4 regions of the Erwinia sp. 9145 genome follow, and region 1 is predicted to be linked to each of the others. Evidence: predicted binding sites of a transcription regulator. Region 1 holds the regulator's gene; each other region holds the start of a gene.
What was found. Region 1 encodes CRP, which controls carbon source genes, mostly activating them, when cyclic AMP is high. Its sites were predicted from a motif close to ATGTGANNNNNNTCACAT; they were not measured.

Region 1 (8,092 bases):
AACGCTGTGGCACACCAGCAACGTTTTTACCAATGAACCCGCGCTGCGCCTTGCCAGCAAACTGATTGCCGCTACCTTTGCCGAGCGTGTGTTCTTTGCCAACTCCGGCGCGGAAGCCAACGAAGCCGCGTTTAAACTGGCGCGCTACTATGCCGCCAAACGGCACTCGCCTTATAAAAGTAAGATTATCGCCTTTCATAACGCTTTCCATGGCCGCACGCTGTTTACCGTTACCGTCGGCGGTCAGCCTAAATACTCTGACGGCTTCGGGCCAAAACCTGCCGATATCGTCCACGTTCCTTTTAACGATCTGGCGGCGGTGAAAGCGGTGATCGACGATCACACCTGCGCTATCGTGGTTGAGCCGATTCAGGGCGAAGGCGGCGTCGTACCGGCTACGCCAGAATTTATGCAGGGGCTGCGCCAGCTCTGTGATGAACATCAGGCGCTGCTGGTGCTGGATGAAGTGCAAAGCGGCATGGGGCGCAGCGGCAAACTGTTCGCTTATGAGCACTACGACGTGAAGCCCGATATTCTGACCTCGGCGAAAGCGCTGGGCGGCGGTTTTCCGGTCAGCGTCATGATGACCACGCAGGAGATTGCCTCCGTGATGTCGCCGGGCGTTCACGGCACCACCTACGGCGGCAACCCGCTGGCCTGCGCCGTGGCGGAAGCCGCGCTGGACATCATTAATACCGAAGAGGTGCTGCTCGGCGTAGAAACGCGTCGCGCGCAGTTTGTCGCTGCACTGGAGGCGCTGGATGCAAAACGCGATCTGTTCAGTGAGATCCGTGGCAAAGGGCTGCTGATTGGCGCGGCGCTTAAACCACAGCATGCCGGAAAAGCGCGCGATATTCTCAATGCCGCCGCCGCCGAAGGCGTGATGATCCTGAATGCCGGCACCGACGTGCTGCGCTTTGCTCCTTCGCTGGTGATCGAACCGGCGGACATTGAAGAAGGCATGGCGCGCTTTGCCAGAGCGCTCGACAACGTACCTGGCTTATCAGGCGCCTTTTCGTAACCGCCGTGACAACCAGCCTCCGTGGTGAGGCCGGTTGGACCACGCCAGCGACGAAATGGTGTGCATCACGCTCAGGTGATCCAGCACGCGCCTGACGTGCCGCTCCAGAATGGTCACCGGGCCGCGGTTAAAATCCTCCGGCGCCTCCAGAATGCTGCTGGCGGAGCTGGGGCCGTCGTATTCCAGCCGCTGCTGGCAGCGCTGAAGGGCGATTTCACAACTCTGAAGATAGCGTTCCGCCAGCGATGCGGTGAGCATGGTATGCTCCCGCGCCAGAATCGTCATGGCGTTGATGTGCTCAACAATAAACTGGCTGTGCGTCACCCACAGCTTCATATCGGACAGATAGCGCGTATTAAACCCCGGCTCCTGCATTGACTGGTTCAGCGAATTGAACAACGCGTTATGCGCCTGATTGACCCGCATACGTTGCCAGGCCAGCTTTGTCGCATCCTCTTCGTTGCCCAGCAGCATTTGCAGCGCGTCCTGAAACGCTTCCAGCGCATCGTGCGCGTTTTGCCTCAGCAGACCGCTCTGCCACTGCGGCCAGAGCCAAATCATGCCGCCAAAAGCAATCAGACAGCCCATTATCGTATCAAGCAGGCGCGGCAGCAGGAAGTCCGCGCCGTTCAGGGACAGCAACTGAAGCGACCAGACGGCGGTGACGGTAAAGCCAATCATCGCCACGCCGTAAAATTTACGGATCACCAGATAGCCGGCCAGGGTAATGGTCAGCATTCCCAACAGAATCAGCGACTCCGGCGCATGCAGACGCAGCGTAATGGCGGCGATGACCAGCCCGGCCAGCGTGCCGAGCGCACGGTGCTGGATGCGCACGCGCGTGGCGCTGTAGCCGTTCTGGCTGACAAACATCACCGTCATCAAAATCCAGTAAGGTTTAGGAAGATCGAAGAACAGGGCCAGAGAACTGGCAAAAGCCAGCATGACCGCGAAACGTGCGGCGGTGCGCAGCGCGGCGGATTTCAGCGAAAGGTAGCTTTTGATCGCCGGCAGCAGCGGCAACCGGCGCTGGCGATCCGCCATCAGGTCGCGTTGATAGAGCGGGCGCTGAGTGCGGAGCACGCGCGCGATGCGGCTGAAGTGCCAGGCGCAAAAATTGCTCACCGGATTGTCCGGGTGCTGGCGTGAGATCTTCTCCAGCGCCTGCAACTGCTTATCCATTGAAAAACGCTCCGGCAGCCGGTGATAAAGAATATCGTCGGCCAGCTGGCGAAGACGCGCGGCGATGGTCTGCGCGTTCCAACGGATCACCGCTTCAGCATGGCTTTGCCCGACCAGTTTCTGCACTTCTTCAGGCTGATGCAGGCTGACCGAAATATGCTCCTGCAAATCCATCGCCACCTGAAAGGCGCGGGTGAGGCGCTTATGGTGATTATCGCGACTGGCGGCCAGCATATGCATTTGCTGATAACAGATGCTGATGAGATCGACCGCCTTTTGTTGCCGCGCCAGCAGCGGCGGCAGCGCATCATCAGGATCGGTTAGTCTGGTCAATAGCGTATATTTCGCCTCGCAATAGGCAGCCAGTTCACGATAAAGCAGGCTGAGCGTTTCGCGCATCGGCTGCTCTTTCCACAGCCAGAACCAGAACCAGTTGAAGACGCCGTACCAGATGGTGCCAAGCACGTAGAGCAGCGGCGGCTGCCACATCGGCATGCGACCGCTGAGGCTGAGGGTAAAGATGGCGGCAATCAGCGAACCGGGCAGCAGCCTGCCGTGCAGCGGGCTGATCTCGCCGGTGACGCCCAGCAGCAGCGCCATCACCAGCAGGATCGCCGGGAGCGGCACCGCCTGCGCGCCGAGGTATTGGATCAGAAAGCTGCTGAAGGCAAACAGGCAACCGCCAATGATCAGGCGTTTGAAGAAGCGCTTATGCGGCGTGTCAAGCCCGGCGATGTTGCAGCAGGCCGGTACGAGGGAGAAGAGCAGCCCGTATTGCAGGCTACCGGCCAGCCATCCTGTTGCCACGGGCAAACAGAGCACCAGCGTCTGACGCAGTGCGTAGTTCACTTCAGGATGGTAAATCAGTCTGCGCCACATTTCGCTGTACCCAATAAAAAGGCGCGGCATGGATGCCGCGCCAGAGTAGCAAAGCCGGTTAGCGCGTGCCGTAAACGACGATAGTTTTTCCGTGTGCGGAGATCAGATTCTGATCTTCCAGCATCTTGAGAATGCGGCCAACGGTTTCGCGGGAGCAGCCAACGATCTGACCAATCTCCTGACGGGTGATTTTGATTTGCATGCCGTCCGGGTGAGTCATCGCGTCCGGCTGCTTCGCCAGGTTGAGCAGCGTTTGGGCAATGCGGCCCGTCACGTCAAGAAACGCTAAATTACCCACTTTCTCGGAGGTGACCTGAAGACGACGCGCCATTTGGGAAGAGAGACGCATCAGGATGTCAGGATTCACCTGAATAAGCTGACGGAATTTCTTATAGGAAATTTCAGCCACTTCACACGCGGTCTTCGCACGAACCCATGCGCTACGCTCCTGGCCCTCTTCAAACAGGCCAAGCTCTCCAATAAAATCGCCCTGATTGAGGTAAGAGAGGATCATCTCTTTGCCTTCTTCATCCTTGATCAGCACGGCGACCGCACCTTTGACGATGTAGTAAAGCGTTTCTGCTTTTTCACCCTGGTGAATCAGCGTGCTTTTTGATGGATATTTATGAATATGGCAATGTGACAGGAACCATTCAAGAGTCGGGTCTGTTTGCGGTTTGCCGAGAACCATTCGCTGTTATCCTCTGTTGTCATCATACCTGAATGCAGGCGCTGATTTGTCTGCCAGGCGTTGAAATAGTAAAGCGTTTCCCATCGGGATATTTGTCCAGGCCCGCAGGGTTCATTATATCGTCCCGTTTCGTCACGCTTGTAGAGTACTGACGAGAGTGTTTCAGCTTTGTTTTTAACACAGCTTTAAACGAGTGTCTTCTGTTGTCTCGCTTCAGCATAGCGGGAAACAGGACGCATTGCCGTTTTTGTTATCAGCGCGTAATCTGATGTGAATTGAATGAATTAAAGGAGTCGGTTATGCAAGCGCGCGTCAAATGGGTGGAAGGTCTGACTTTTTTGGGAGAATCCTCATCCGGGCATCAGCTGTTAATGGACGGAAACGCAGGCGATAAAGCGCCAGGCCCGATGGAAATGGTGTTGATGGCCGCGGGCGGTTGCAGCGCGATCGACGTGGTTTCCATTCTGCAAAAAGGCCGGCACGACGTCGTTGATTGCGAAGTCAAACTCACCTCAACGCGGCGCGAAGAGGCACCGCGACTGTTTACCCATATCAACCTGCACTTTATCGTTAGCGGTAACGCGTTGAGTGATAAAGCCGTTGCTCGCGCCGTTGAACTTTCCGCCGAAAAATATTGTTCCGTGGCGCTGATGTTGGGGAAAGGCGTTGAAATTACCCACAGTTTTGAAGTGAATACGCTATAAACCTTAATGCTCCGGTTAACGGGGCTTTATTCAATTTTTTTTCCTTCAATAAGGCGTTTGACCAGCGGCCCCATAATCAGCTCCATCGCCAGCCCCATTTTTCCGCCCGGCACCACCAGCGTATTAATATGCGAGATGAATGATCCCTGAAGCATCGACAATAAATAAGGGAAGTCGATATCGTCCAGCGCCTGAAAATGGATCACCACAAAGCTTTCATCCAGCGAAGGAATACCGCGCGCGGCAAAGGGATTAGACGTATCTACCGTCGGTACGCGCTGGAAGTTAATATGGGTGCGCGAAAACTGCGGCGTAATAAAGTTGATGTAATCTTCCATTGAACGCACCACCGAATCCATCACCGCTTCGCGTGAATGACCGCGCTCGCCGGTATCGCGCACCAGTTTCTGAATCCACTCCAGATTGACAATCGGTACCACGCCCACCAGCAGATCGACATTTTGCGCCACGTTATGCTGCGATGTCACCACGCCGCCGTGAAGTCCTTCATAAAACAGCACGTCGGTAGGTTCCGGCAGCGGCTGCCAGGGCGTGAAGGTGCCGGGAACCTGATTCCACGGCACGGCTTCGTCGTAGGTATGCAGATATTTGCGCGACTGGCCGGTGCCGCTGCGGCCATACTCGCTGAAGGTCTGCTCCAGCAGCAGAAAGTCGTTGGCGTCGGGGCCGAAGTAGCTGATATGTCGGCCCAGGTCGCGTGCTTTACGGATCGCCATATCCATTTCGGGCCGGGTAAAACGATGGAAGCTGTCGCCCTCGACTTCTGCCGCACGCAGATTTAACTGCTGAAAGATTTTGCGAAAGGCCAGGCTGGTGGTGGTGGTGCCCGCTCCGCTGGAGCCGGTAACGGCGATCACAGGATGTTTAGCTGACATGGCGAACGACTCCCTGAAAAAATTTTCAATGCGGCATTGTTATCACGATCCGCCGGTAGGTGTCACGCGGGCCGCTGACAGCGGCGGCTGCATTTGCCGCTATTCGCTGAATTTGCCGCGCGGCATAATGTTAATGGTTTCATGGAGTTCTGACCACACCAGCACCGCTTCGCCGCTGGCGAGCTGACGTCGAACGTCCTCCACCTTCTGCGCCAGCGAACGCTCCTGCTCGCCGTAGTCGGTGCCTTCTCGCAGCACGAATGATTCAATCAGATTTTCAAGGGTTTCCGCGGAAACGTCTTGCCAGGGAATAATCATTTCATTTGTCCAGCCAGGTTGAAAGCCACTGCGGCACGCGCTGCTCCAGCCACATTTGCGGCTTTAAGAGCGTGCCGCCTACAAATCCTACATGTCCGCCGTGCCGGGTGAGCTGATACTCCACCGTAGCGGGCAGCATCGCCGGCGGCGGGATCACCGCGGCGGTCATAAAGGGATCGTCCGCCGCGTGAATAATCAACAGCGGTTTCGCCACGCCGGGCAGCAGCGGCAGGGCGCTACAGCGTTGATAGTAGTCGGACGCATCACGAAAACCGTGGGCGCGTGCCGTAATCGCATCGTCGAATTCCCGCAGTTTTTTCATCGCTTTAAGCGCCGGTAAATCCACCGGCAGCGTACCCGGCCAGGCGTGAAGCTTGCGGGCGGCGTTTTGCTTTAGCAAGCCTAACAGATAACGCTGATAGACGCGCGAAAAGCCCTGCTCAAGCTTAACGCTACAGGGTTCCAGCATCAGCGGCGCCGAAATCACCACGCCGGCGTCAAGTAAACACCTCTCCTGCTGCTGGCCCATCAGAAAGGCGAGCATATTACCGCCCAGCGAGACGCCGACGGCCGCAGTGGGAACGTGGCCCCACTCGTCGCGCAGCCACTGAAGCAGGTAGCTGGCGTCTTCGGTTTCGCCTGAATGGTAGATCCGCGCCAGCCGGTTGGGTTCGCCGCTACAGCCGCGAAAGTGCATTACCACGCCCAGCCAACCGCGTGCCTGAAACGCCTGTAGCAATCCGTGGGCATAAGGGCTGTGGACGCTACCCTCCAGCCCGTGAAACAGCACCACGCGCGGCTTATGGCGCGCCTGCGCCGGATCTTCGCTCCAGGCCAGATCGACAAAATCACTGTCCGGCAGCGTCAGCCGCTGCCAGTGAGGCATGAGCGAGATCCGACGGCGCACCAGACGCGGCAACATCGTTTGCAGATGGGGATTGCTCAGGCCCGGCAGAGGACGGAAGGCGTCATCATTTACGTTGTTAAAATTCATCTTCAAAAGGCTTGTAGGATCCCCGTCACATTGCTAGCTTCGTCAGGTTCATTTCAGATTTGCGGTGAGGAGCACCCGTTTCATATGGAACTGAGTCTTTTTTTGTCTATGCTGGGCTTTCTGTGGGTAGCCGCGATTACACCCGGCCCTAATAATATGCTACTCACCGCCTCCGGCGCGAATTTTGGTTTTCTTCGCTCGCTGTGGCTGTTGTTTGGCATCATGCTGGGCATGCAGTTGATACTGCTGATGGTGGCCTTCGGTATTGGCGGTCTGATTTTACTTTATCCCTCGCTCCATCTGGCGTTAAAAATTGCCGGTAGCCTCTATCTGCTGTGGCTTGCGTGGAAAATTGCCACGGCGGCCTACGAGAAACTGGAGACGCCCACTGCGCCGCCCGCGCCGATGCCGTTCTGGCAGGGTGGAATGCTTCAACTTATCAATCCCAAAGCCTGGCTGATGACGCTGGGCGCTGTCGCCGCCTTCAGCCTGAGCGGTGACGCCTGGCGCGGCTCGGTGATGGCAATAAGCGTTGGTGTGGCGCTGGTGAACCTGGTGTCGGGCGTGATCTGGCTCGGCTTTGGCTCGCTGATTGGCCGTATTTTGCGCAGCCGCCGGGCATGGAAAATTTTCAACGTCTCGATGGGCCTGCTTACTGCGGCCTGCGTGCTGCTGATCTGGCATTAATTCCGCATTTACTGATAAAAAAACTGACGCGCGGATTGTTAAGTCATGCGCGTCAGCGTGCAAGGGCCCTCCGTCAGGGAGCCTCTTCATCAGGCAAATGAACGATAACCTGATGTTCCAGGTTATCTTTACTCAAGGGTATTGCTTCATTTTCGCACAGCACACCGTCCAGCCACAGTTGACCGACGCCGCTCGTGCGGGTCACGTTGATATGATAAGTGCCGTTTCCTTCCCGATAAATCACCGTGACCGCAGGCCAGTCAGCGGGCAGCCGTGGCCGGACAGACAGATATTCCCCGTGCCGCGTTATACCCAGTAAATGCTCAATCACTAACTGCCAGGTCCAGCCAGCAGAACCGGTGTACCAGGTCCATCCTCCGCGTCCGACGTGGCCTTCTGCCGCGTAAACATCGGCAGCCATAACGTATGGCTCAACTTTATACGTTCTGGTACCGGCAGCCGTCAGGCTATGATTGATCGGATTGATCAACGACAGAAGCGACCAGGCGCGGTCGGTCTGCCCCCTTTCTGCAAAGGCCATGATTGCCCATAGCGCGCCGTGCGTGTATTGCCCGCCGTTTTCCCGGATTCCCGGCAGATAGCCGCGAATGTAGCCCGGATTTGGGCCGGCGCCGTCGAAAGGCGGTGTGAGCAGCTTGATCAGGCCATTATCGCTATCGACCAGCTGCTGATAGAGCGCATTTAAGGCCGACTCACATT
Region 2 (8,092 bases), 1.5 Mb from region 1:
GACGCGCAAATACCATTCACACAGCAGGCGAACCTGTTTGCGCGTATAGCCTTTTTCCATCATGCGGTCGACAAAGTCATCATGTTTTTTCTGCTCGTCGGTTGACGTTTTGGTGTTAAACGAAATAACCGGCAGTAACTCTTCGGTATTAGAGAACATTTTCTTCTCAATAACCGTGCGTAGTTTTTCGTAGCTGGTCCAGTTGGGATTACGTCCGCTATTATGCGCGCGTGCCCGCAGCACAAAATTGACAATTTCATTACGGAAGTCTTTCGGATTACTGATCCCGGCGGGCTTCTCAATTTTTTCCAGTTCAGCGTTAAGCGATTCACGATCGAAAAGCTGGCCGGTGTCCGGGTCGCGATACTCCTGGTCCTGAATCCAGAAGTCCGCATAGGTCACGTAGCGGTCGAAAATGTTCTGACCGTATTCGGAATAGGATTCAAGATAGGCGGTCTGGATCTCTTTTCCGATAAACTCGGCGTATTTCGGGATCAGATAGCCTTTCAGGTGCTCCAGGTATTTTTCCGCCAGATCCTGCGGGAACTGTTCGCGCTCGATTTGCCGTTCAAGCACATAGAAGAGATGCACCGGGTTGGCGGCCACTTCGGTATGATCGAAGTTAAATACCCGCGACAGAATTTTAAACGCGAATCGGGTCGAGAGGCCGTTCATGCCTTCGTCCACGCCTGCGTAGTCGCGGTACTCCTGATAAGATTTTGCCTTGGGATCGGTATCCTTCAGGCTTTCGCCGTCGTAAACGCGCATTTTTGAGTAGGTGCTGGAGTTTTCCGGCTCCTTAAGACGCGACAGGATAGTAAAGCGAGCCAGGGTTTCCAGCGTGCCGGGCGCGCATGGCGCATGCGTCAACTCGCTGTGGTTAAGCAGCTTATCGTAAATCTTGATCTCTTCCGACACGCGCAGGCAATAAGGCACCTTGACGATATAGACGCGGTCAAGGAAGGCTTCATTGTTCTTATTGTTGCGGAAAGTCACCCATTCGGATTCGTTGGAGTGCGCCAGTATGATGCCGTTAAACGGCAGGGCAGAGATACCTTCCGTCCCGTTGTAATTCCCTTCCTGCGTGGCGGTCAGCAGCGGATGCAGCACCTTGATGGGCGCCTTAAACATCTCGACAAATTCCATCACGCCCTGGTTTGCCCGACACAACGCGCCCGAATAGCCGTAGGCATCGGGATCGTTCTGCGCATGATTCTCCAGCTTACGGATATCAACTTTCCCTACCAGCGCAGAGATGTCCTGATTGTTTTCATCGCCCGGTTCTGTTTTCGCGATAGCAAGCTGTTCCAGGATGGAAGGCCATACTTTCACCACTTTAAAGCGGGAGATATCCCCACCAAAATCGTGCAGGCGCTTCGCTGCCCAGGGCGACATAATCGTGCCCAGGTAACGGCGCGGTACGCCGTACTCTTTCTCAAGAATATTCGCGTCTTCCTGCGGGTTAAACAGACAGAGCGGATGATCGTTGACCGGACTGCGCTCACCGTCCGCGCTCAACACATAAATCGGTACGCGCTGCATCAACGATTTAAGACGCTCGGCCAGCGAGGATTTACCGCCGCCCACCGGGCCGAGAAGATAAAGGATCTGTTTCTTCTCTTCCAGCCCCTGCGCAGCATGTTTCAGGTAAGAGACAATCTGCTCAATCGCCTCTTCCATACCGTAAAATTCTTCAAAGGCAGGATAGCGCCCGATAACGCGATTGGAGAAGAGGCGGGAAAGGCGAGGCTCCAGTGCTGTGTCGACCATAACCGGCTCGCCAATAGCCATTAACAGTCGTTCTGCCGCATTGGCGTAGGCACTACGGTCCTGCCGACAGATAGTAAGAAATTCCTGTAATGTGAACTCTTCGTCCTTGGCAGCCTCATAACGCTGACGATAATGATCGAATATATTCATGGCGATGCCCGTCCTTTCGTTTATAGCACAGGTACCAGGAGCCTAAGTTATGCGAGCCCCTGAAGGAACTTATAAAAGAGTACAGCAACCCTTATGCCAACCTGACTTATTATCGGGAACACAAATCTGAGAGTTACTCTGCTCATCAAAACCTGAGGTCATTCATTTAAGCGTAGATGGCATTTAAGAAATTTCCTGAGTTACTGGCTATTTCATATGCAATTTCAATAACAAAGTTAAATTCCTGCAAAGGGATAACCTTGACTGACGCGGGCTGCGGGAAAATTGTAAAAAAGGCTTTGCAGCGATTATCCTTGCAGAAGCTGATGCTAAATGCGACGAAACATGTAAAGATTTAACCTTACCGCCAGCGGCAGTAAAACTGGCCTGTCTGATTGTTATATTTATGGAATGAATTAATTGTGAACTATTTCAAACTTAGCGCCCTGACCGTTCTTTTCTCAACGGGTTTCGCTGCCAGCGTTGTGCAGGCCGAGCCGGTCAGCCTTGGAGCCTCCGTTGTCTACAGCGAAAGCCCGTATAAAGGAGGGGACAGCCGTTATTTGCCACTGCCGCTGATCAACTATGATGGCGACAGTTTCTATATTCATGGTTTTCAGGCGGGTTACTATTTGTGGAAAGATCAGGAGGATCAGCTTTCACTCACCATACTGGGTTCCCCCCAGCAGTTTGATACTGACGACACGGACAATAAACAGCTTAAACAGCTTGATAATCGTCACATGACCGCGCTGGCTGGCGCAACCTGGCGACATAACGCCGAGTGGGGCACCGTGCGTACCACGGTAGCGGCTGACGTACTGGATAACAGCAACGGCTACATCTGGGATCTGGCCTACCTCTATCGTTTCCAGTTTGGACAACTCTCCGTTACGCCTGGTATTGGCGCGGTTTACAGCAGCGAAAACCAGAATGACTATTACTATGGCGTCTCTAAACGAGAATCCCGTCGCAGCGGCCTCGCCAGCTACGATGCGGACGATAGCTGGAATCCTTACCTTGAGCTGACCACTATTTATGCCATCAATGAGAGCTGGAATGCTACCCTGGCCGGCCGCTATACGCGCCTGAGCGATGAGGTGAAAGACAGCCCGATGGTCGATCAGAGTTCGCAGCTCACCGTATGGACAGGCATCAGCTACACCTTCTGATGCACTGTTAAAGGGCATCCGCGCCCTGTTTTTTCACTCAGTAAACCTCCGGGAGGATCCATGGCTCATACGATCGGCTTTACCCATGACGTGGCGCTACCCGCTATCGGCCAGGGCACCTGGTACATGGGTGAAAATGCCCATCAGCGTAAAAGCGAAGTGGCCGCGCTTCAGTGCGGTCTCGATTTGGGGCTGACGGTCATTGATACGGCCGAAATGTACGCTGACGGCGGCGCGGAAGAGGTAGTGGGCGAGGCGTTAAAGGGCAGACGCGACAGCGCCTGGCTGGTATCAAAAGTCTATCCGTGGAATGCGGGCCATAGTGATGCGATTAACGCCTGCGAGCGCAGCCTGGCGAGGTTGAAAACCGATTACCTCGATCTCTACCTTCTCCACTGGCGCGGCGGCGTGCCGCTGGAAGAAACCATTCGCGCGATGGAAACTCTCCAGCAGCAGGGTAAAATCCGGCGCTGGGGCGTCTCCAACTTTGACAGCGACGATATGAAATCGCTGCTGAATGAACGGGGCGGCGAAGCCTGCGCGGCAAATCAGGTGCTTTACCATCTTGCTTCCAGAGGCATTGAATACGATCTTTTACCGCTGTGCCGTGAGCGGGCGATGCCGGTAATGGCCTATTGCCCGTTGGCGCAGGCGGGCCGTTTACGGCATGACCTGATGACGCACGTAAAATTAAACGAAATTGCCCGGCAAAAAGGCGTAAGCGTGGCGCAACTGCTGCTTGCGTGGGTCATTCGTGAAGAAGGGGTGATGGCAATTCCAAAGGCCGGTTCAATACAGCATGTAAAGGAAAACGCCGCTGCGCTTGATATTACCCTGACCAGGACGGAGCGGGAGACGATCGATCGGGCCTTTCCTGCACCCGATCGTAAATTGCCGTTGGATATCGTTTAAGGCGTGCAATCAGCCTTTACGAATGCGAAAGGTGGTCGCCAGGCGTGAAGGCGCTTCGGCCGCGCTGATCATCGGCGTTGAAACGTGCGCCGTCTCAACGCAGACCATCGTTTTGTAGCCTTCATTCGGCATATCGCCCATGCTGCACGACAGTGCCGGGCCGGGGTTCCACGTTACCACATCGCTGTGGTAGTGGTGATAGATCTCCAGCGTGCGCCTGCCTGCCGTATCAACGATCACGCTACAGTCTTCCGGCTGGGTATGAATGCGGTCGACACGATCCGGATAGGTTTGCTTACCGTTTTCGGACGCGCCTTCAACACCGCCGTTTACTTTATCGATGTAGTGCTTGCCAAGGCCGCTGACCTCAACGCCGGCAATATCCGCCACGGCAAAATAGCTGTGCAGCGCTGCCGTTGCCTCAAACTCGCCGTGCGCTTCCAGCTCGATTTCGCAGCGATCGCTGAAGCGATAGCGGGCAAGCAGCGTAAAGTCGTGGGGCCACAGTTTCTTTGTTTGTTCACTGCTTTCCAGCACAAAAGTCAGCACCACGCTCTCTTCGTTTTCATCATGGGCGGAAAGCGTCCACGGCAGATTGCGGGCAAAACCGTGTGCGGGTTCACCCGCAGGGCCGAACCAGGGCCAGCAGATTGGTACGCCGCCGCGAATGGCCTTGCCGTTGGCAAAGGCGGTTTTTTCGCTCAGCCAGATAACCGGGGCTTCACCTGCGGGCTGCCAGTCAATAAGCTGTGCGCCCTGAAGCGTGACTGCGGCGCGGACCTTTGGATGAACAATAGTAATAACCGGCAGTTCGCCGACAAGGCGTTGAGAAATGTAAGGCGTGATTTGTTCAATAACGGGGAGCGAGAAGAGTTTTTCGTTCATGAGTCACCCTGCTATAAAAAAAGGCGACCGAAGTCGCCTCAGAGAATGGCATCACATCGCTTATTTAGAGATGTGTGCGATCAGATCGAGAACCTTGTTAGAGTAACCGGTTTCGTTATCGTACCAGGAAACCAGCTTAACAAAGGTGTCGCTCAGCGCGATACCGGCTTTCGCATCAAATACGGAAGTCAGGGTTTCGCCGTTGAAATCGGTAGAAACCACTTCGTCTTCGGTGTAACCCATAACGCCTTTCAGTTCACCTTCAGCGGCAGCTTTGATGGCTTCACAAATTTCTTTGTAAGAAGCAGGCTTCGCCAGACGTGCAGTCAGGTCAACCACGGAAACGTTAGGGGTAGGTACGCGGAAAGACATACCGGTCAGTTTACCGTTCAGCTCAGGGATCACTTTACCTACGGCTTTAGCAGCGCCGGTAGAAGAAGGGATGATGTTCTGAGAAGCGCCACGGCCGCCGCGCCAGTCTTTGTGAGATGGGCCGTCAACGGTTTTCTGCGTTGCAGTGGTCGCGTGAACGGTGGTCATCAGGCCTTCAACGATACCGAATTTGTCGTTGATGACTTTAGCCAGCGGCGCCAGGCAGTTAGTGGTACAAGAGGCGTTAGAAACGATCTCCTGACCCGCGTAAGATTTGTGGTTCACGCCCATAACAAACATTGGGGTGTCATCTTTAGATGGACCGGTCAGAACGACTTTCTTCGCGCCTGCCTGAATGTGTTTACGTGCGGTTTCATCGGTCAGGAAGATGCCGGTTGCTTCAGCAACAACGTCAACGCCGATTTCGCCCCATTTCAGGTTAGCCGGATCTCTTTCAGCGGTAACACGGATGGTTTTGCCGTTAACAACCAACTGGCCGTCTTTAACTTCTACGGTGCCGTCGAAACGACCGTGAGTAGAGTCAAATTTCAGCATGTAAGCCATGTACTCTGCGTCCAGAAGATCGTTGATGGCAACGATTTCGATGTCAGAACGCTGCTGAGCAGCACGGAAAACGATGCGACCAATACGGCCAAAACCGTTGATACCTACTTTGATAGTCATATATTCCACCAGCTATTTGTTAGTGAATAAAAGGTTGCCTGTAAAATTACAAAAACCTTGCCAGGCGTCAAGCGGAATCGCTTCAACTGTTGCGGCAAATCAAATCCTCAGCGAGGAATAGTTGCCCAAAAAGGCGGTTCGCAATGACTTCTGGGCACTGATCTTGGGCCGACCGGACAAAATATAAAGGGGGGAAAGGTAAAAAGAGTGATGTACTTCACATTTTATCTTCCGCGCTGCCTTCAGATTCTGCCTGGAAGAAAAAATTCCCCTGATCTTGTTAAGCATTTGTTAGAATAGTAGCTGAAATTTTCAGATTTACACGGCGAGAGAGCGGTAAAAATGGCCAAAGACATCCTGAAACCTGAAACCGATTTAACCGAAATCCAGCACTACGTTACGCAGCAGCGTGGAACGGAGCCGCCTTTTTCCGGCAAGCTCCTGCACAATAAAGGCGAGGGCATTTATCACTGCCTGGTGTGCAACGCGCCGCTGTTCTTATCCGAAAGCAAATACGAGTCCGGCTGTGGCTGGCCCAGCTTCTATCAGCCTTATCAGGACGAGGCGATCCGTTACCTGGAAGATGATTCGCATGGCATGCAGCGTACGGAAATCCGCTGTGGAACCTGCGACGCTCATCTGGGGCACGTATTTCCTGACGGCCCGCAGCCCACCGGCGAACGCTTTTGCGTCAACTCCGCTTCGTTAAGCTTCACCGATGATGATGGCAATAACATTAAAGGCTGAACCATGGAACTTGATGAAATGATTGCCGCCATGACGCCGGAAGTCTATCAGCGGCTGGCAACGGCGGTTGAAACCGGAAAATGGGCGGACGGCGTGGCGTTGACGCCGGAGCAAAAGGAGAACAGCCTGCAACTGGTGATGCTGTGGCAGTCGCGACATAACGACGCGCCGCAGCACATGAGCGTGGGTAAGGGTGGCGAAATCGTCACCCGAACAAAAAAGCAGCTTAAGGAAGAGTTCGGCATTAATGATGACAACGTCACTTCTATCCGTTTGCAGTAGTGTCTTCGCCTTCAGCGGGCGTGACGCCCGCTCAGTCCATCCTCAATTCTTGTCATCCGGCGTCAGTTCGCCACGCAGATTCAACTGCATTAAACGGCGTACCTCATCACTCGACAGATCCTGACTCAGCAGGAAATGCAGCTTGGTCAACGTCGCTTCCACCGTCAGATCGTGTCCGCTGACCACGCCCGCCAGCGCCAGCGCGTTACCGGTCGCATAACCGCCCATATTGACCTTGCCCGACATGCACTGCGTCAGGTTAATTACCACAATGCCACGCGCGCTCGCCTCTTTCAGTTCACGCAGAAACGCCGGGTTCTGTGGCGCGTTGCCCACGCCATAGGAACGCAGGATCAGCGCCTTCACCGGCTGAAGCAGAAAGTTACTGACCACATCGGCAGAAATGCCCGGATAGATTGTCACCACGCCTATGGGCTGCGGCGTAATCGGGTGTACAATCAGTTCGCCAGCGCCGCCGGGTGCAGGCGGCGTGTTCAGACGGCGAATGTGGATACCGGCTTCCAGCAGCGGCGGCAGGTTAGGCGACGCGAACGCGTTGAAACCATCGGCATGCGCTTTGGTGGTCCGGTTGCCCCGGTAAAGCGTATTGTTGAAGAAAAGGGCGACTTCATTGATCGGGTAATTCGCAGCAACAAACAGCGCGTTAAGCAGATTTTGCTGCCCGTCAGAACGCAGTTCGGCAAGCGGAATTTGTGACCCTGTCACAATTACCGGTTTGCCGAGGTTTTCCAGCATAAAAGAGAGCGCAGAAGCGGTAAACGCCATGGTGTCAGTGCCATGGAGAATGACAAAACCGTCGTACAGCGCATAATTTTGCCGGATATCGTCGGCTATCGCCTGCCAGTCCTGCGGCGTCATATCGGATGAATCAATCAGCGGCGCGTATTCATGAATGGTAAAATCCGGCATTTCTGCGCGATGAAACTCCGGCATGGCCGCCAGTTGAGATTGCAGGTGACCTGAAACAGGAATGTAACCGTGCTCGGAGCGTTGCATACCGATAGTGCCGCCGGTATAGGCCACGTAAATAGATTTTTTTTGCATTGAAAACTCTGGCTTGCCGAAAAGGCGAAGTATAAGGGTAAAGCGGGGGAAAA
Region 3 (8,092 bases), 660 kb from region 1:
CCCGTAGAGTGGTTCAGCCCCTGAATAAACTCGATTTCCTCTTCAAAGGTATGAACGCGAAAGTCGGACTTACCCATAGGGAAACGACCAGGGAAAGTTTGCACTTTTTTGCCGTCTTTTACGGTGAAGCCTTCGGTAAACTTAAGGCCTTTGATTTCCGCCAGCGTGAAGTCAATGGCATAAAAGCGACCATCTTTGCGGGCGCGGTCGGGATAGCGTTCCGCCACGTCAGTGACGCGATCGAGGTAGTGATCGTGAAGCACAACCAGCCGGTCGTCTCTGGTCATCACCAGATCCTGTTCGAGGAAATCCGCTCCCTGCGCGAAGGCCATCGCCTTGGCGGGAAGTGAATGCTCAGGTAAATACCCGCTTGCGCCGCGATGAGCGATAACAATTTTTTCCTGCGCGGCCAGCGCGCCCGCTGAAGTACCGATCAACAATGCGGTCACTAACATGGCTAACTTCATAGACTTCCCCTTATTTATTTCATCTGACTGATGTGCTGCTTGTGCTTGTTTTCACTGAGCATTGTCATGATCAGCAGGATAACCGCCATGACGCCGCCGCCAATCATCAGTATGAATCCGCCATCCCAGCCATACGCATCGACGGTGTAACCTACCACGGCGCTGGCCGCGACCGAACCGCCCAGATAGCCAAACAGGCCGGTAAAACCAGCCGCGGTGCCCGCTGCTTTTTTGGGCGCCAGTTCCAGTGCATGCAGGCCAATCAGCATTACCGGGCCGTAAATCAGAAAGCCGATAACAATCATACAAGCCATATCAATATTCGGATTTCCGGCGGGGTTCATCCAGTAAACCACCGTTGCGATGGTCACCAGCACCATAAAGAACACGCCGGTTGCGCCACGGTTGCCCTTAAAGACTTTATCCGACATCCAGCCGCACAGCAGCGTGCCCGGAATGCCGGCATACTCATACAGGAAGTAAGCCCAGGACGATTTATCCAGCGCGAAGTGCTTCGCCTCTTTTAAATAGGTGGGCGACCAGTCAAGAATGCCGTAGCGCAGCAGATAAACGAACACGTTAGCCAGCGCGATGTACCACAGCAGCTTGTTAGGCAGAACGTACTGCATGAAGATCTGCTTCGCTGTCAGCTCTTCTTCGTGTTTTTCATCGTAGTCCGGCGGGTAGTCATTTTTATACTCTTCAATGGGCGGCAAACCGCAGGATTGCGGCGTATCGCGCATCAGGGCGAAGGCAATCAGCGCAACCAGAATCGCGCCGAAAGCCGGCATATAGAGCGCGGCTTTCCAGTCGTTAAACCACGCCATGCCGAGCAGAAACAGTAGCGGAGGTAAACCCCCGCCGACGTTATGCGCACAGTTCCAGACGGAAACGATGCCGCCGCGCTCTTTCTGCGACCACCAGTGGACCATGGTGCGTCCGCAGGGCGGCCAGCCCATCCCCTGAAACCAGCCGCAGAGAAACAGCAGCACGAACATCACCATAATGCTCGACGTGGCCCAGGGCACAAAGCCCATAAACAGCATGACAGCACCGGCCAGGATCAGACCGGCGGGCAGAAACACGCGTGGGTTTGAACGGTCAGAAACCGAGCCCATAATGAATTTAGAAAAACCGTAGGCGATGGAAATGCCGGAAAGCGCAAAACCGAGATCGCCGCGCGAGAAGCCCTGTTCGACCAGATAGGGCATAGCCAGCGCAAAGTTTTTACGCACCAGATAGTAGGCAGCGTAACCGAAAAATATCCCCAGGAAGATTTGCCAACGCAGTTTGCGGTAGAGCGGATCTACTCGGCCGTCGTCGACGCGCGGCTGATGTGCCGCTGGCTTGAAAATACTGAGCATGTGGCCTCCAATGGCACGATAGTGTTTTATTTTTATGCGCCCTGCGGCGCGCCAGAAAACAGGTGAAGATGAAATGAAATGTTCCATTTCGCGCGCAGAATAAGTGAGAAGAAACAAAGAATCCGTGAAGAAGAGCGCAATTGTTACAGATTTATGACAGAGCGATCGTTTGTGTGTCGTATTTCACGAAAATATTTCACTTCTCAGCCATGAGAATGTGAGATTTATCACTATTAAACGCAATCGTAAAAGCTCCTTTTTTCGCTTCTGCGCGTTTATGTTCTCAAAAGAAAATCAGGAGAGGTTATAGTTTGCGCACTTGTCAACGAAATAGTTCTCTGCCATTTGCCGGTTTTTGCTACTCTGTCGCCACTTTTCACTGGCAGGTTCTTCATTGTGACATTACTGATTGTCACCACAGTTTTGTGGGCATTTTCTTTCAGCCTCATTGGCGTCTATCTCGCCGGGCAGGTGGACAGCGTTTTTTCCGTACTGGTGCGACTGCTGCTGGCGGCGGCGGTATTTCTGCCTTTTCTGCGCGCCAGAGGCTATCGTCCATCGACGCTGATGCTCTATATGGCCGTGGGCGCGCTCCAGCTTGGCATCATGTATTTAATCAGTTTCGAGGCTTATCTGTATCTCAGCGTCTCGGAACTGCTGCTGTTTACCGTACTGACGCCGCTCTATATCACGTTGATTTACGATCTGCTGCGCGGGCGTGGCGTGCGTTTGGGCTACGCTGCCAGCGCGCTGCTGGCGGTAGTAGGTGCCGCGATCATTCGCTACGACAGAGTGAGCGATAACTTCTGGTTTGGCCTGCTGCTGGTCCAGTTAGCAAATATCTGTTTTGCCGTGGGTATGGTTGGTTACAAGCGGTTGCAGGAGACGAGGCCCATGCCGCAGCACACCGCTTTTTCCTGGTTCTATCTGGGTGCTGCGCTGGTGGCGGTGGTGGCGTGGTTTCTGTGGGGCAATCCGAACAAACTGCCTACCACCTCGCTTCAGTGGGGCATTCTGCTCTGGCTGGGCGTGGTGGCTTCCGGGCTGGGCTATTTTATGTGGAATTACGGCGCCACGCAGGTTGATGCCGGGACATTGGGGATCATGAATAATATGCATGTGCCTGCTGGTCTTCTGGTTAATTTAGCCATCTGGCAGCAGCAGCCGCACTGGACAAGTTTTCTGATTGGCGGCGCGGTAATATGCGCTTCGTTGTGGGTGCATCGACGGTGGGTAATAAAATAAAAGCAGACGTTTAATAAAATCGGGAAATAAACAGTTATTTCCCGAAAAATAACGAATATTATTTAATCCATTCGTTAATTTTATCTACAATGCCACCGAAAATATTTTCGACAAATGAGCCAACACGATTACCCAGGTCTTTACCAACGCCAGTGAAATCTTCTTTGGTATACCCCAGTTCTGCCGCAGGCTTGAAGCTTTCAAAAATATTTCCGAAAAATGATCCAATAGCATCACTCAGGGAATCCTGAATTTTACCTGCGCCATTTACCGCTTCAATTTCAGTACTTTTTAATTCTCTCATATTAAAATCCTTTTATTACTCATTAATTTCATTAAGAGGCTAAATACCTCGTTCGAGAGGTTAAATTCTGACATTGTCGGAGTCAAATATTAATTTAGCAGTGTGCATGAGGAAACGAATAATTAGAAATTATTCGATTTTTAAATGCATTTGAAATTATATATCAGGTGGTATTTCACCACCTGATATAGAGAGAATTATGAAACGGCAGGACGCACTCTTTTCGTTAATCCTTTGAGGAAATTACGTAAAATCTGATCGCCGCATTCGCGATAGTTTTTGTGGCCCGGTTTACGGAAAATGGCCCCGATCTCTGCCGGGCCCACCGCAAAATCAACCTGCTTCAGAATGTCGATGATATCCGTAGTTTTCAGATCGAAGGCCACGCGCAGTTTTTTCATCATGATATTGTTGGTCATTTTGCGTTCGATGGACGGCGCAGGCGCGTCCTCGCTTTTGCCGCGACGCTGAAAAATCAGGCCGTTCAGGAAATAGCCCATGATCACGTCCGGGCAGGCTCTGAAAGCCGGATCGTCATCTTTCTTCAAAAAGCTGTGCACTTCCGCTTCTTCAACCTGGCTTTCTGCCAGCGCAAGGATCTTTACTATCTGAGCATCGCTCAGATCAAGCATATAGCGCACGCTGCGCAGCACATCGTTGTTTGTCATGTTTACCCGTCAGATAATGGTGGTCATCCGGGCATTATAAAGACAAATGCGTTGATAAACAGGAAAACCGCCGACGCGCTGCGGTCAGGTTTGGCTTTGCGGCAGGAGCGCGCCGGAAAGAGACGCATCGCGCACCCGTGGCAGATGTTCGCAGGCGTGCTGCCGCGCCGAACGGATAAACGCGTCCAGAACCGGCTGCCGCTGTTCGCCGTCGCGCACAGCGGCATACAAACGGCTCCACAGACCTTCGCCCGGCGTTTTTGTAACCACCAGCCCCTGATTTTCAAAGCTTTCCACCACCCAGTGCGGCAGGGCGGCGACGCCCATTCCGGCAGACACCATCTGGATCAGCAGCAATGTATTGTCCACGCTTTTCAGCGCGGGACTGACGCCCGCCGGTTGCAGGAAGTGCCGCCAGATATCCAGCCGCTGGCGCTGTACCGGATAGATCATCAGCACTTCATTCGCCAGATCTTCCGGTGAAATCTTATCGGCGCGGGCCAGCGGATGATCCGGCGCCAGCACCAGCCTCACTTCGAAATCAAACATTGGCGAGTAAAACAGGCCGCTGCGCGGCAGAATATCGGAGGTCAGCACAATATCCAGTTCGCCCTGCTGAAGCGCAGGCTGCGGATCGAAGGTAACGCCGGATTTAAAATCCATCACCACCTGCGGCCAGCTCTGACGGAAATTGTTCAGCGCCGGCGTCAGCCACTGAATGCAGCTATGGCATTCGATAGCGATACGCAGCGTGGTTTGATGCGGCTCATGGCAGGCCTGAAGCGCCTGCTGGATTTGCGGCAGCACCTGCTCGGCCAGTTGTAACAGTATTTCACCCTGCGGCGTGAAGCGCAGCGGCTGGCTTTTACGTACAAACAGGCGAAAGCCCAGACGTTGCTCCAGATCGCTGAACTGATGTGATAACGCCGACTGCGTTTGATGAAGCTGCGCGGCGGCGGCGGCCAGGGAACCGGTAGTTCGTAACGCCTGTAGCGTTCGCAGGTGCTTGAATTCGATCATGAGAGTCCTTCACATCGACAATGAACAATTTGCGCTTGTGGTTAGTACAGTACCTGCGGATTATAGATGTGTAAACATCTGGACGTCTAAAAGCCTGATTGCCACGACAACGGGCGGTAACTGAGGTAAGCACTGATGACTATTCTGAACCATACACTCGGATTCCCTCGCGTCGGCCTGCGCCGCGAACTGAAAAAAGCACAAGAAAGTTACTGGGCGGGCAACAGTTCGCAGGAAGCCCTGCTGGCGACCGGCCGCGAGCTGCGCGCTCGCCACTGGCAACAGCAGAAGGACGCGGGGGTGGATTTGCTGCCGGTTGGCGACTTCGCCTGGTACGATCACGTGCTGACTACCAGCCTGCTGCTGGGCAACGTTCCCGCCCGCCATCAAAACGAAGATGGCTCTGTCGATCTGGACACGCTGTTCCGCATCGGACGCGGCCGTGCGCCAACCGGCGAGCCAGCCGCCGCCGCAGAAATGACCAAATGGTTTAACACTAACTATCACTACATGGTGCCGGAATTCACCAAAGGGCAGCAGTTTTCACTGACCTGGACGCAAATTCTGGACGAGGTGGATGAAGCGCTGGCGCTCGGTCACAAGGTGAAACCTGTTCTGTTAGGCCCGGTTACGTATTTATGGCTGGGCAAAGTGAAGGGCGAGCAGTTTGACCGCCTGAGCCTGCTCAACGAGATCCTGCCGGTTTATCAACAGCTACTGGCAGAGCTGGCAACGCGCGGCATTGAGTGGGTGCAAATTGATGAGCCTGCGCTGGTGCTTGAGCTGCCGCAGGCGTGGCTGGATGCTTTCCGGCCAGCGTATGACGCATTGCAGGGAGACAGCAAACTGCTGCTCACCACCTATTTCGAAAGCGCAGGCACTAACCTGGATACCATTCGCGGGCTGCCGGTGCAGGGACTCCATGTGGATCTGGTGCATGGTAAAGATGATATCGTTGAACTGAATGAAAAACTGCCGACCGACTGGCTGCTCTCCGTTGGCGTGATCAACGGACGTAACGTCTGGCGTGCCGATCTCAGCAGCTGGTTTACGCGTCTTCAGCCGCTGATCGGCAAACGTCAGCAGCTCTGGATCGGCAGTTCCTGTTCACTGTTGCACAGCCCAATCGACCTGAGCGTCGAAACCCGTCTCGATGAGGAAGTGAAAAGCTGGTTCGCTTTCGCACTGCAAAAATGTAGTGAATTGTCGCTACTCAGTCAGGCGCTGAACAATAACGATCCACAGTCGCTGGATGCCTGGAGCGCACCGATTCGCGCCCGTCGTGAATCATCCCGCGTGCACAATGCGGCGGTGGGCAAACGTCTGGCGGCGATTAACGCGCATGACAGCCAGCGCAACAGCAGCTATCCGGTTCGCGCCGAGGCTCAGCGTCAGCGTTTTAACCTGCCGGCCTGGCCGACCACCACTATCGGCTCCTTCCCACAGACCACTGAGATCCGCGGCCTGCGCCTGGACTTCAAAAAGGGGCGCCTGGACGGCAGCCACTACCGCACCGGCATTGCTGAACACATTAAGCAGGCCATTGTGGAGCAGGAGCGTTTAGGGCTGGACGTGCTGGTACATGGCGAAGCCGAACGTAATGACATGGTTGAATACTTTGGCGAGAACCTTGATGGTTTTGCCTTTACGCAGAATGGCTGGGTGCAGAGCTACGGTTCACGCTGCGTTAAGCCCCCGGTCATTATCGGCGACGTCAGCCGTCCTGAAGCCATTACCGTTGAGTGGGCGAAGTACGCGCAGTCACTGACCGACAAGCCGGTAAAAGGCATGTTGACCGGTCCGGTGACCATCCTTTGCTGGTCCTTCCCGCGTGAAGATGTTTCGCGTGAAACCATCGCTAAACAGATCGCCCTGGCGCTGCGTGATGAAGTGGAAGATCTGGAAAAAGCGGGCATCGGCATCATTCAGATTGACGAACCCGCGCTGCGCGAAGGTCTGCCGCTGCGTCAGTCGGACTGGGCAGCCTATCTGGCATGGGGCGTCGAAGCCTTCCGCCTCAATGCCGCCGTGGCGCAGGATGATACGCAGATCCACACCCACATGTGTTATTGCGAGTTCAATGACATCATGGATTCCATTGCAGCGCTGGATGCGGATGTGATCACTATTGAAACGTCACGCTCGGATATGGAACTGCTTGAATCGTTTGAAGTGTTTGACTATCCAAACGAAATTGGCCCGGGCGTTTACGATATTCACTCGCCAAATGTGCCAAATGTGGAAAGCATTGAAGCGCTGTTGCTTAAAGCCGCGCAGCGTATTCCTACAGAGCGCCTGTGGGTTAACCCGGACTGCGGCCTCAAGACGCGCGGCTGGACGGAAACGCGGCAGGCGCTGGCGAATATGGTGAAGGCGGCGCAGAACCTGCGTAAAGCAGAAGCCTGATCTCTTGTGCTGTGTTGTACGAGTTTGGGCGCGCTGTGCGCCCTTTTTTATTTCACGCCGTACTGGCGGAACCACGTCAGCATTCGCTGCCAGCCGTCTTTAGCCGATGGCTCGTGATAGCTCGGACGATAATCAGCATTAAATGCATGGCCTGCCTCGGGATAGACCACGATTTCCGATTTTGAGTTTGCCGCACGCAACGCCTGGCGCATGGTTTCAACGCTCTCCTGCGGAATGCCATTGTCCTGGCCGCCATACAGGCCCAATACGGGCGCATTCATATCGACCGCCGTATCAACCGGATGCTTCTGCTGCTTCAGCGTTTTTTCACCCGCCAGTTTTCCGTACCAGGCCACGCCTGCTTTCAACTGCGGATTATGTGCGGCATAGAGCCAGACGATCCTGCCGCCCCAGCAAAAGCCGGTAATGGCCATATTGCGAATGTCGCCATCGTTGCGTGAGGCCCAGTTAGCCACATGGTCAAGATCGGCCAGTACCTGCGTGTCCGGAACCTTACTGACCAGCTCACTCAACAACGTTGAAACATCAGTATATTCAGCAGGATCGCCCTGTCTGAAATAGAGCTCAGGCGCAACGGCAAGGTACCCTTCCGCCGCC
Region 4 (8,092 bases), 2.3 Mb from region 1:
CCAGGCCAACTGTTTTATCGTGCTTGAGCGCGAGCGCGGCAACGTTAACGCCGGCGAATGGGTTGAGGTTGAGCCTTTCAACGCCCTGCTGGAGGGATAAATGCTGCCGGAACTGAGCGATGAAGAGACGCTGCGCTATAACCGCCAGATTGTGCTGCGCGGTTTCGATTTTGACGGGCAGGAGCGGCTGAAAGCGTCGAAAGCGCTGGTGGTCGGCCTTGGCGGCCTCGGCTGCGCGGCTGCGCCCTACCTCGCGTCGGCGGGCATGGGTCATCTGACGCTGCTCGATTTTGACACGGTTTCGCTGTCTAACCTTCAGCGCCAGACGCTGCATACCGATGCGGACATCGGCACGCCAAAAGTGGCGTCGGCTGGCCGCAGGCTGCGCGCGCTCAACCCCCATCTCTCCCTCAGCAGCGTTAATGCACAGCTTAACGACGAAGCAATGGCGGAACTGCTCAAGAAACACGACGTGGTGCTCGATTGCACCGACAACGTAGCCACACGCGAGCAGTTAAACCGGCTCTGTTTCAGGCATCGCGTTCCGCTGGTTTCCGGCGCAGCGATCCGCATGGAAGGACAGATTAACGTATTCAGCTGGCAGGACGATGCGCCCTGCTATCGCTGCATCAGTCGGCTGTTCGGCGACGCAACCCTCAGCTGCGTCGAAGCGGGCGTGATGGCCCCGCTGGTGGGGGTGATTGGCGCGCTTCAGGCGATGGAAGCCATCCGGCTGCTGACGCACTATGGCGAGCGCGTCAGCGGTAAGCTGCTAATCTATGATGCAATGACGCTTCAGTTTCGTGAGATGAAGGTAGCGAAAGACCCGGCCTGCGAGGTATGTGGTAAACATGAGTGAAGAGATACGGGCGCAGAACGACACCAGCATGCTTAATTTACGTAAAATGCTGCTGATCTTTTTATCGGTTATCTGCGTAGCCGTGGTGTTGGTGAATGGCTGGATAGTCAATAATACCTGGCAACGCATGCTCGACGATACGCAAAACAACGCACGTAATCTTTCGCAATCCGTGTCGCAGCAGTCGGAAGATTCATTTCTTCAGGTGGAGCTGGTGTTACAGGATCTGCGCGACCGCATTACGCTCATCGGGCTGGATGGTGAGCGGCAGGTTTATCTGCACGATCTGCTCTCCACGCGTAAGGCCTCTCTGCCGCAGCTGCACGGCCTGTTTGTTTACGATGCCAATGGGGACTGGGTGGTCACCTCGGCGGCGGAGATGCCAAAAAAACATTTTAACAACAGCGATCGCGACTATTTCCGCTACCATATGACGCACACCGATCCGGGCATGCTCATCAGCAAGGTGATCCACAGCCGCAGTACGGGTGAGCTGATTATTCCCTTATCAATGCGTCTGAACAACAGCGACGGCTCGTTTCGCGGCGTACTGCTGGCGACCATTCGCATTGATTATTTTCGGCAGGTTTTTGGCTACTATACGCTGGGCGAACGCGGTCTGATGGCGCTGATCAGCGATAAAGGCAACCTTTTTTACGCCAGGCCTTCCCCTGACGACACCATCAATCGCAACCTTTCCAGCAGCCCGCTGTTTACGCATTTGCTGAAAGAATCCGCCAGCGGAACCGCGATTTATAAAGCGGCCATCGACGGCGTCGAGCGCGTGTTTGGCTACGCCAGTATGAAGCGCTATCCGCTGGTGGTGACGGTTGGTTATGGCAAGCAACAGCTTTTGCAGACGTGGCTGACCGGCGTACTGGTTTATATCGTCCTGTGCATCCTGCTTCTGCTTGCCATTGTTATGCTTGGCTACCTGCTGCTGCGTAACCTGAGTAAAAGTATTCAGAATCAGCGCGAGCTGGCTGAAGTACGCGATCAGCTCACGCAGATGAACCACGCGCTACAAAACCTCGCGCTGGTTGACAGCCTTACCGGCCTGGCGAACCGACGGCAGTTTGATCTTTACCTCGACAGCAGCCTGGAGCAGGCGGAAAGAGCGCGGTCTCCCGTGGCGCTGCTGATGATCGATGTCGACTCCTTTAAGCGCTTTAACGATACCTATGGGCATCTTGCTGGCGATGAGTGTCTGAAGCGGATCGCCAGCGCGTTGCAGCAGGTTCCTCATCGTGCTGACGACCTGATTGCACGCTACGGCGGCGAAGAATTTGCGGTGATTTTGCCCGACAGCGGCCGTAAAGGCGCCTTACGCTATGCACAGGCGGCGGTTGACGCGGTGGCATTGATGAATATCCCTCACGAGAGCAGCGACGTGGCGGAGAAGATTGTGACCATCAGCGTGGGCGTGCATGCGCTGGAGGATGAAGCGACTAATACGTCGCGCGAGGCGCTGATAAGCGAGGCGGATAAAGCGCTTTATCAGGCGAAAACTGCTGGCAAAAACCGCGTTGAGATGCTCTGAAACGGGGGTGCGTAAGCTCACCCCACAAACTTATTTTTCCAGCGAGTAAAACAGAAAACAGCCCGTGGTCAAAAAAGCTAACAGGAAGCCGTCCGGCTTCCTGCTGATGATCAAACGATGCCCTGACTGCGCAGGTAGTCTTCGTAATTGCCGGTAAAGTCGTTGAGCTTGCCCGGCGACATTTCAATCACCCTTGTTGCCAGCGAGCTGACGAATTCGCGGTCGTGCGAGACGAAAATCAGCGTACCTTCATACATCTCCAGCGCCATGTTGAGCGCCTCAATGGATTCCATATCCAGGTGGTTGGTCGGTTCATCCATGATCAGCACGTTCGGTTTTTGCATCATCAGTTTGCCAAACAGCATGCGGCCTTTTTCGCCACCGGACAGCACTTTCGCCGGTTTTTTGATGTCGTCCTGGCTGAACAGCAACCGACCGAGAATGCTGCGCACCGCCTGCTCGTCGTCGCTCTCCTGCTTCCACTGGCTCATCCAGTCGAAAACGGTCAGGTCGTCGGCAAAATCATGCGCGTGATCCTGTGCGTAGTAACCGATGCTGGCATTTTCAGACCACTTCACCGCGCCATTATCAGCAGGCAGCTCGCCCACCAGCGTTTTCAACAGCGTGGTTTTCCCGATCCCGTTAGGTCCGAGGATCGCTAATTTTTCGCCCACTTCCAGCAGCAGATTGAGGTTTTTAAACAGCGGTCCCTGATCGAAGCCTTTGGTGACTGACTCCAGCTCCAGCGCGTTGCGGAACAGCTTTTTCCCCTGCTCGAAACGAATAAACGGGTTCTGACGGCTGGACGCTTTCACCTCTTCCAGCTTGATTTTATCGATCTGTTTCGCGCGTGACGTAGCCTGACGCGATTTAGAGGCGTTTGCGCTGAAGCGACTGACAAAGGATTGCAGCTCGTTAATCTGCGCTTTTTTCTTCGCGTTATCGGACAGCAGACGTTCGCGCGCCTGGGTGGCCGCCGTCATGTATTCGTCGTAGTTGCCGGAGTACACGCGGAGTTCGCCGTAGTCCAGATCGGCCATGTGCGTGCACACCATGTTCAGAAAATGACGGTCGTGCGAAATAATGATCATGGTGCTGTTGCGTTCGTTCAGCACCTGCTCCAGCCAGCGAATCGTATCAATGTCCAGGTTGTTGGTCGGTTCATCGAGCAGCAGGATGTCCGGGTTGGAGAAGAGCGCCTGCGCCAGCAAAACACGCAGCTTCCAGCCGGGGGCGACTTCGCTCATCGGGCCGTAGTGCTGCTCCAGCGGAATGCCAACGCCAAGCAGCAGTTCACCCGCGCGCGCTTCCGCCGTGTAGCCATCCATTTCGCCGTAGAGCACTTCGAGATCGGCGACTTTATAGCCATCTTCTTCGCTCATTTCCGCCAGCGCATAGATGCGATCGCGTTCCTGCTTCACTTCCCACAGTTCGCCGTGGCCCATGATCACCGTATCGAGCACTGAGAACGTTTCAAAAGCAAACTGATCCTGACGTAGCTTGCCGATACGCTCGTTGGGATCGAGGGAGACGTTACCGGCGGAGGGAACAAGATCGCCACCCAGAATTTTCATAAAGGTAGATTTGCCGCTGCCGTTGGCGCCGATCAGGCCGTAGCGATTTCCACCGCCAAATTTTACAGAGATGTTTTCGAACAGCGGCTTACTGCCAAACTGCATGGTGACGTTGCTGGAAACTAGCACAGGATTGCCTTTCGTTTGCGATGGGGGATGTGTGAACCAGCGCGCATTATGCCAAAAAAATACGCCGGGGAATACCTCATCGCGACAGCCTGAACGGCTGAAGAGACACTCATATTCTTATGGTTTTGTGAGTTAAGCCCATGTCGCTTATGACTATCGTCATAAAAACAGCCCCCTGAAAAGAGTACAACTTGCTCCACCGGCAACTGCGCAAACAGCCGCTCTCCCTGCGCAGTAACAACGACCCGCCTTTTGGTTATAAAGCAGGTCAACTCGATATTAGCCTTTCATAAATTGTTGTTAATAATGATGAAGTTAATTCTGTCTTCGTTTCAACAACGTAAAGGCAGGGAAGAATAGCGATTACTTTACCGGACGGATTACTCTATGAATACGCTGCATATTGCCTCGTTTTTCTTTTTCACCGTACTGGTTGGCGTGCTGACCTGGTGGAAAGTGAGAAAGGACGATGTCCACTCTCAGCAAGGTTACTTTCTTGCAGGACGCTCGCTTAAAGCCCCCATAATTGCCGCCTCGCTCATGCTCACCAACCTTTCTACCGAACAGCTGGTCGGGCTGAGCGGACAGGCCTATAAATTCGGCATGTCGGTGATGGCCTGGGAGGTGATGTCCGCTATTCCGCTGGTGCTGCTGGCGCTGATATTTTTGCCGCGTTACCTCAAACGCGGTATCGCCACCATTCCCGATTTCATTGAAGAGCGCTACGACCGCACCACGCGCCTGGTTGTGGACTGCTGCTTTCTGATCGCCACCGGCATCTGCTTTCTTCCCATCGTGCTGTATTCCGGCTCGCTGGCGCTGAACAGCCTGTTTAATATCAGCGGCATAACCGGTCTGAGCCAGACCGGCTCGCTGATCCTGATGGTGGCGATGCTGGGCTGTATCGGCTCCGCCTATGCCATTATTGGCGGGCTGCGGGCGATAGCCGTCGCGGACGTGATCAACGGTATCGGTCTGGTGACTGGCGGGCTGATGGTGCCCTGGTTTGGCCTGATGGCGATGGGCGGCGGCAGCTTTATCGCAGGCGTAAACAGGCTGGCAAACGATCACGGCGAGAAGCTCAACTCAATCGGTGGCGCGCACGATCCCGTGCCGCTTGGCGCTGCGCTGACCGGCCTGATCCTCGTCAACACCTTTTACTGGTGTACTAATCAGGGCATTGTACAGCGCACGCTGGCGTCGAAAAGCCTTGCCGAAGGGCAGAAAGGCGCCATTTATACTGCCGTGCTGAAGATGCTCGACCCGCTGATTCTGGTGCTGCCCGGCGTTATCGCCTGGCATCTGTTTAAGAATCTGCCGAAGGCGGATATGGCCTATCCGGCGCTGGTGAATCAGGTTCTGCCCGATCCCTTGATCGGTTTCTTTGGCGCGGTGCTTTTTGGAGCCATTATCAGCGCCTTTACCGGCTTTCTGAACAGCGCCAGTACGCTGTTCAGCTATGGCATATACAGCCGGGTGCTCAACCAAAATGCAACGCAGGAACGGCAGGTCGCCGTCGGGCGCTATTTTGCGCTGGCGCTGACCATCATGTCGATCGTGGTGGCGCCCACCATCGCCAACGCGCCGGAAGGCCTTTACAGCTGGATGAAACAGCTTAACGGCGTCTATAACGTGCCGCTGGTGACCATTGTATTAATGGGCTTCTTTTTTCCACGCATTCCGGCGCTGGCTGCAAAGCTTGCCCTGTTTATGGGCATCGTGAGTTATATCTGTATCAACTATGTCTTTGAATCGCATATCCACTTTCTCTATCTACTGGCGATCACCTTCCTGCTGAACGTATTGATGATGCTGATCGTGGGCCGCCTGGCGCCGCGCGAAACGCCGTTTGAATTTAAAGACGCCTTCGCTGTTGATTTAACGCCCTGGAAAAATGTCAAAATCGCCTCGGTGGCAGTGGTGTCCGCCATGGTATTTGTCTATGCGTTTCTTGCCCGTTTCGGCGGATGGAACACCGCCTGGCTCTGCTGGCTGACCGGTGCCGTGGTTGTAGGTATCTGCCTGCGGCTGGCGTTTTTCGGCGGCAATAAACCCTTAAAACAGGAGACCACCCGATGAAACAGCCCAATATCATTTTTATTATGACCGATACGCAGGCCTCGAATATGGTGGGCTGCTATACCGGTCTGCCGCTGGGAACCGATAATATTGATCGCCTGGCGGCGCGCGGCACGAAATTCAACTCGGCCTACACCACGGCTCCACTTTGTACGCCTGCCCGCGCCGGGTTGTTTACCGGCCTCTATTCCAGTCAGAGCGGCCCCTGGACCAATAACCTCGCGCCGGGGAAAAATATGCGCACCATGGGCAGCTATTTCCACAACAGCGGCTGGAAAACCGGCTACATCGGTAAATGGCATCTGGACGGTCATGACTACTTCGGTACCGGCGTTTGTCCGCCCGAATGGGACGAAAAGTACTGGTACGACGGCGCAAACTATCTTGCCGATCTGTCGGAAGATCAGATAAGCCTGTGGCGCAACGGCCTGAACAGCAAAGAGGAGCTGGAGGCATACGCTATCGACGACGCCTTCACCTGGGGCTACCGCATCAGCGATCGCGCTATCGCTTTTCTGGATGAACGCCGTCAGCAGGACGACAGGCCATTTCTGCTGGTGCTCTCCTACGATGAACCGCATCACCCGTTTACCTGCCCGCCGCGCTATCTCGACAGATACGCAGATTTTCATTATCCGCTGGGCGCGAAAGCGAAGGATGATTTACAGGGCAAACCGATGCATCAGAGGCTGTGGGCCGAAGCGATGCCGTCGCCCGTTGCTGACGGCGAGAGCTATCACCATCCGCTCTACTTTGCCTGTAATGATTTTGTTGATGACCAGATTGGCCGCGTGCTGGATCACCTGACGCCCGAAGAGTGGGATAACACCTGGGTGATTTATACCTCGGATCACGGTGAAATGATGGGTGCGCACCGCCTGATCAGCAAGGGTTCCGCCGGATATGACGATATCACGCGTATTCCTTTTATCATTCACGGCCCCGGCCTGATCGTACGCGAAATTGATACGCCAATAAGCCATATCGATCTGCTGCCGACGCTGCTGGAGATCGCCAACATTCCGCGTCCGCCTGCCCTGCATGGCGAAAGCCTGCTGCCGCTGCTCAAGTCAACGCAGACAGAGCAGCACCGCGAGGTGATGGTGGAATTCAACCGCTATGAAATCGAGCATGACAGCTTTGGCGGCTTTATACCGATGCGCGCGTGGGTTTCTAATGAGCTGAAGCTGGTGATCAATCTGTTTGACGAAGACGAGCTCTATGACCGCAAGGCGGATCCCGATGAGATGAACAATGTGATCGACGATCCGCGCTACGCCGCGCGCCGCGATGCACTTCATGATACGTTACTGGATTATATGGACAGGATCCGCGATCCGTTCCGTAGCTATCGCTGGGCGATGCGACCGTGGCGGCCTGGCAGACATGCTCAATGGATGGGGGCATTCCGTCCGAAGCCGGACGATCTGGTCTCGCCGGTGGTGCGCGACTACGATACCGGTTTGCCAACCAAAGGGGTGAAGATTGAGGAAAAGAAACAAAAGTTCTGAGGAAACGTCAGGCCCGGCGCTGTTTGCGGGCCTGACAGGCTCACCCCACGCACTGTTAACCCGTCTGGAGGCGCTGCCTAAACAGACCCGTATCTATCCGCAGGAGGACGAAGCGTCCTCCTTTTACTATTTGCACAGCGGGCTGGTGGGCCTCTATCACATGCTGGAAAACGGCAAGGTCTGTCTGATTCGCCTCTTCTGCCCCGGCGAGTTTTTCGGCTACCGCAGCCTCTTTGGCGACAGCTATTATCACTGCTCTTCCCGCGTGCAGCGTACCGCCAGCGTCACGCGGATCACCCCATACGATCCTGACCGCTTTCTGAATCACTATTCCGCGCTGCACGCGTTTATGGTGCGCAGGCTGGCGGGCGATCTTGCCGAAGCAGAAAAACGAATGGCG

Region 2: a site for CRP is predicted at 6,151-6,168, ahead of msrB (peptide-methionine (R)-S-oxide reductase MsrB). Genes of this name have one in related genera too.
Region 3: a site for CRP is predicted at 2,047-2,064, ahead of glpT (glycerol-3-phosphate transporter). Genes of this name have one in related genera too.
Region 4: a site for CRP is predicted at 4,132-4,149, ahead of FA91_RS06310 (ABC-F family ATPase). Genes of this name have one in related genera too.

The regions. Positions count from the first base shown of each region.
Region 1 is NZ_JQNE01000001.1:3,559,728-3,567,819, reverse strand. It holds gene FA91_RS16905 (aspartate aminotransferase family protein) at 1-1,021, shown strand, start outside; gene FA91_RS16900 (YccS/YhfK family putative transporter) at 1,004-3,082, opposite strand; gene crp (cAMP-activated global transcriptional regulator CRP) at 3,141-3,773, opposite strand; gene FA91_RS16890 (OsmC family protein) at 4,073-4,477, shown strand; gene FA91_RS16885 (phosphoribulokinase) at 4,504-5,373, opposite strand; gene FA91_RS16880 (YheU family protein) at 5,473-5,691, opposite strand; gene FA91_RS16875 (hydrolase) at 5,693-6,685, opposite strand; gene FA91_RS16870 (LysE family translocator) at 6,770-7,372, shown strand; gene FA91_RS16865 (glucoamylase family protein) at 7,446-8,092, opposite strand, start outside.
Region 2 is NZ_JQNE01000001.1:2,036,244-2,044,335, reverse strand. It holds gene yeaG (protein kinase YeaG) at 1-1,920, opposite strand, end outside; gene FA91_RS09925 (MipA/OmpV family protein) at 2,343-3,092, shown strand; gene FA91_RS09920 (aldo/keto reductase) at 3,153-4,004, shown strand; gene FA91_RS09915 (D-hexose-6-phosphate mutarotase) at 4,014-4,889, opposite strand; gene gapA (glyceraldehyde-3-phosphate dehydrogenase) at 4,950-5,945, opposite strand; gene msrB (peptide-methionine (R)-S-oxide reductase MsrB) at 6,288-6,692, shown strand; gene FA91_RS09900 (DUF1315 family protein) at 6,696-6,974, shown strand; gene ansA (asparaginase) at 7,017-8,039, opposite strand.
Region 3 is NZ_JQNE01000001.1:4,221,507-4,229,598, forward strand. It holds gene glpQ (glycerophosphodiester phosphodiesterase) at 1-467, opposite strand, end outside; gene glpT (glycerol-3-phosphate transporter) at 482-1,831, opposite strand; gene FA91_RS19860 (carboxylate/amino acid/amine transporter) at 2,228-3,076, shown strand; gene FA91_RS19865 (hypothetical protein) at 3,135-3,380, opposite strand; gene FA91_RS19870 (DUF1456 family protein) at 3,578-4,048, opposite strand; gene metR (HTH-type transcriptional regulator MetR) at 4,133-5,068, opposite strand; gene metE (5-methyltetrahydropteroyltriglutamate--homocysteine S-methyltransferase) at 5,204-7,474, shown strand; gene FA91_RS19885 (dienelactone hydrolase family protein) at 7,522-8,092, opposite strand, start outside.
Region 4 is NZ_JQNE01000001.1:1,264,846-1,272,937, reverse strand. It holds gene moeA (molybdopterin molybdotransferase MoeA) at 1-100, shown strand, start outside; gene moeB (molybdopterin-synthase adenylyltransferase MoeB) at 101-859, shown strand; gene FA91_RS06315 (sensor domain-containing diguanylate cyclase) at 852-2,399, shown strand; gene FA91_RS06310 (ABC-F family ATPase) at 2,510-4,102, opposite strand; gene FA91_RS06305 (solute:sodium symporter family transporter) at 4,490-6,181, shown strand; gene FA91_RS06300 (sulfatase-like hydrolase/transferase) at 6,178-7,692, shown strand; gene FA91_RS06295 (Crp/Fnr family transcriptional regulator) at 7,667-8,092, shown strand, end outside.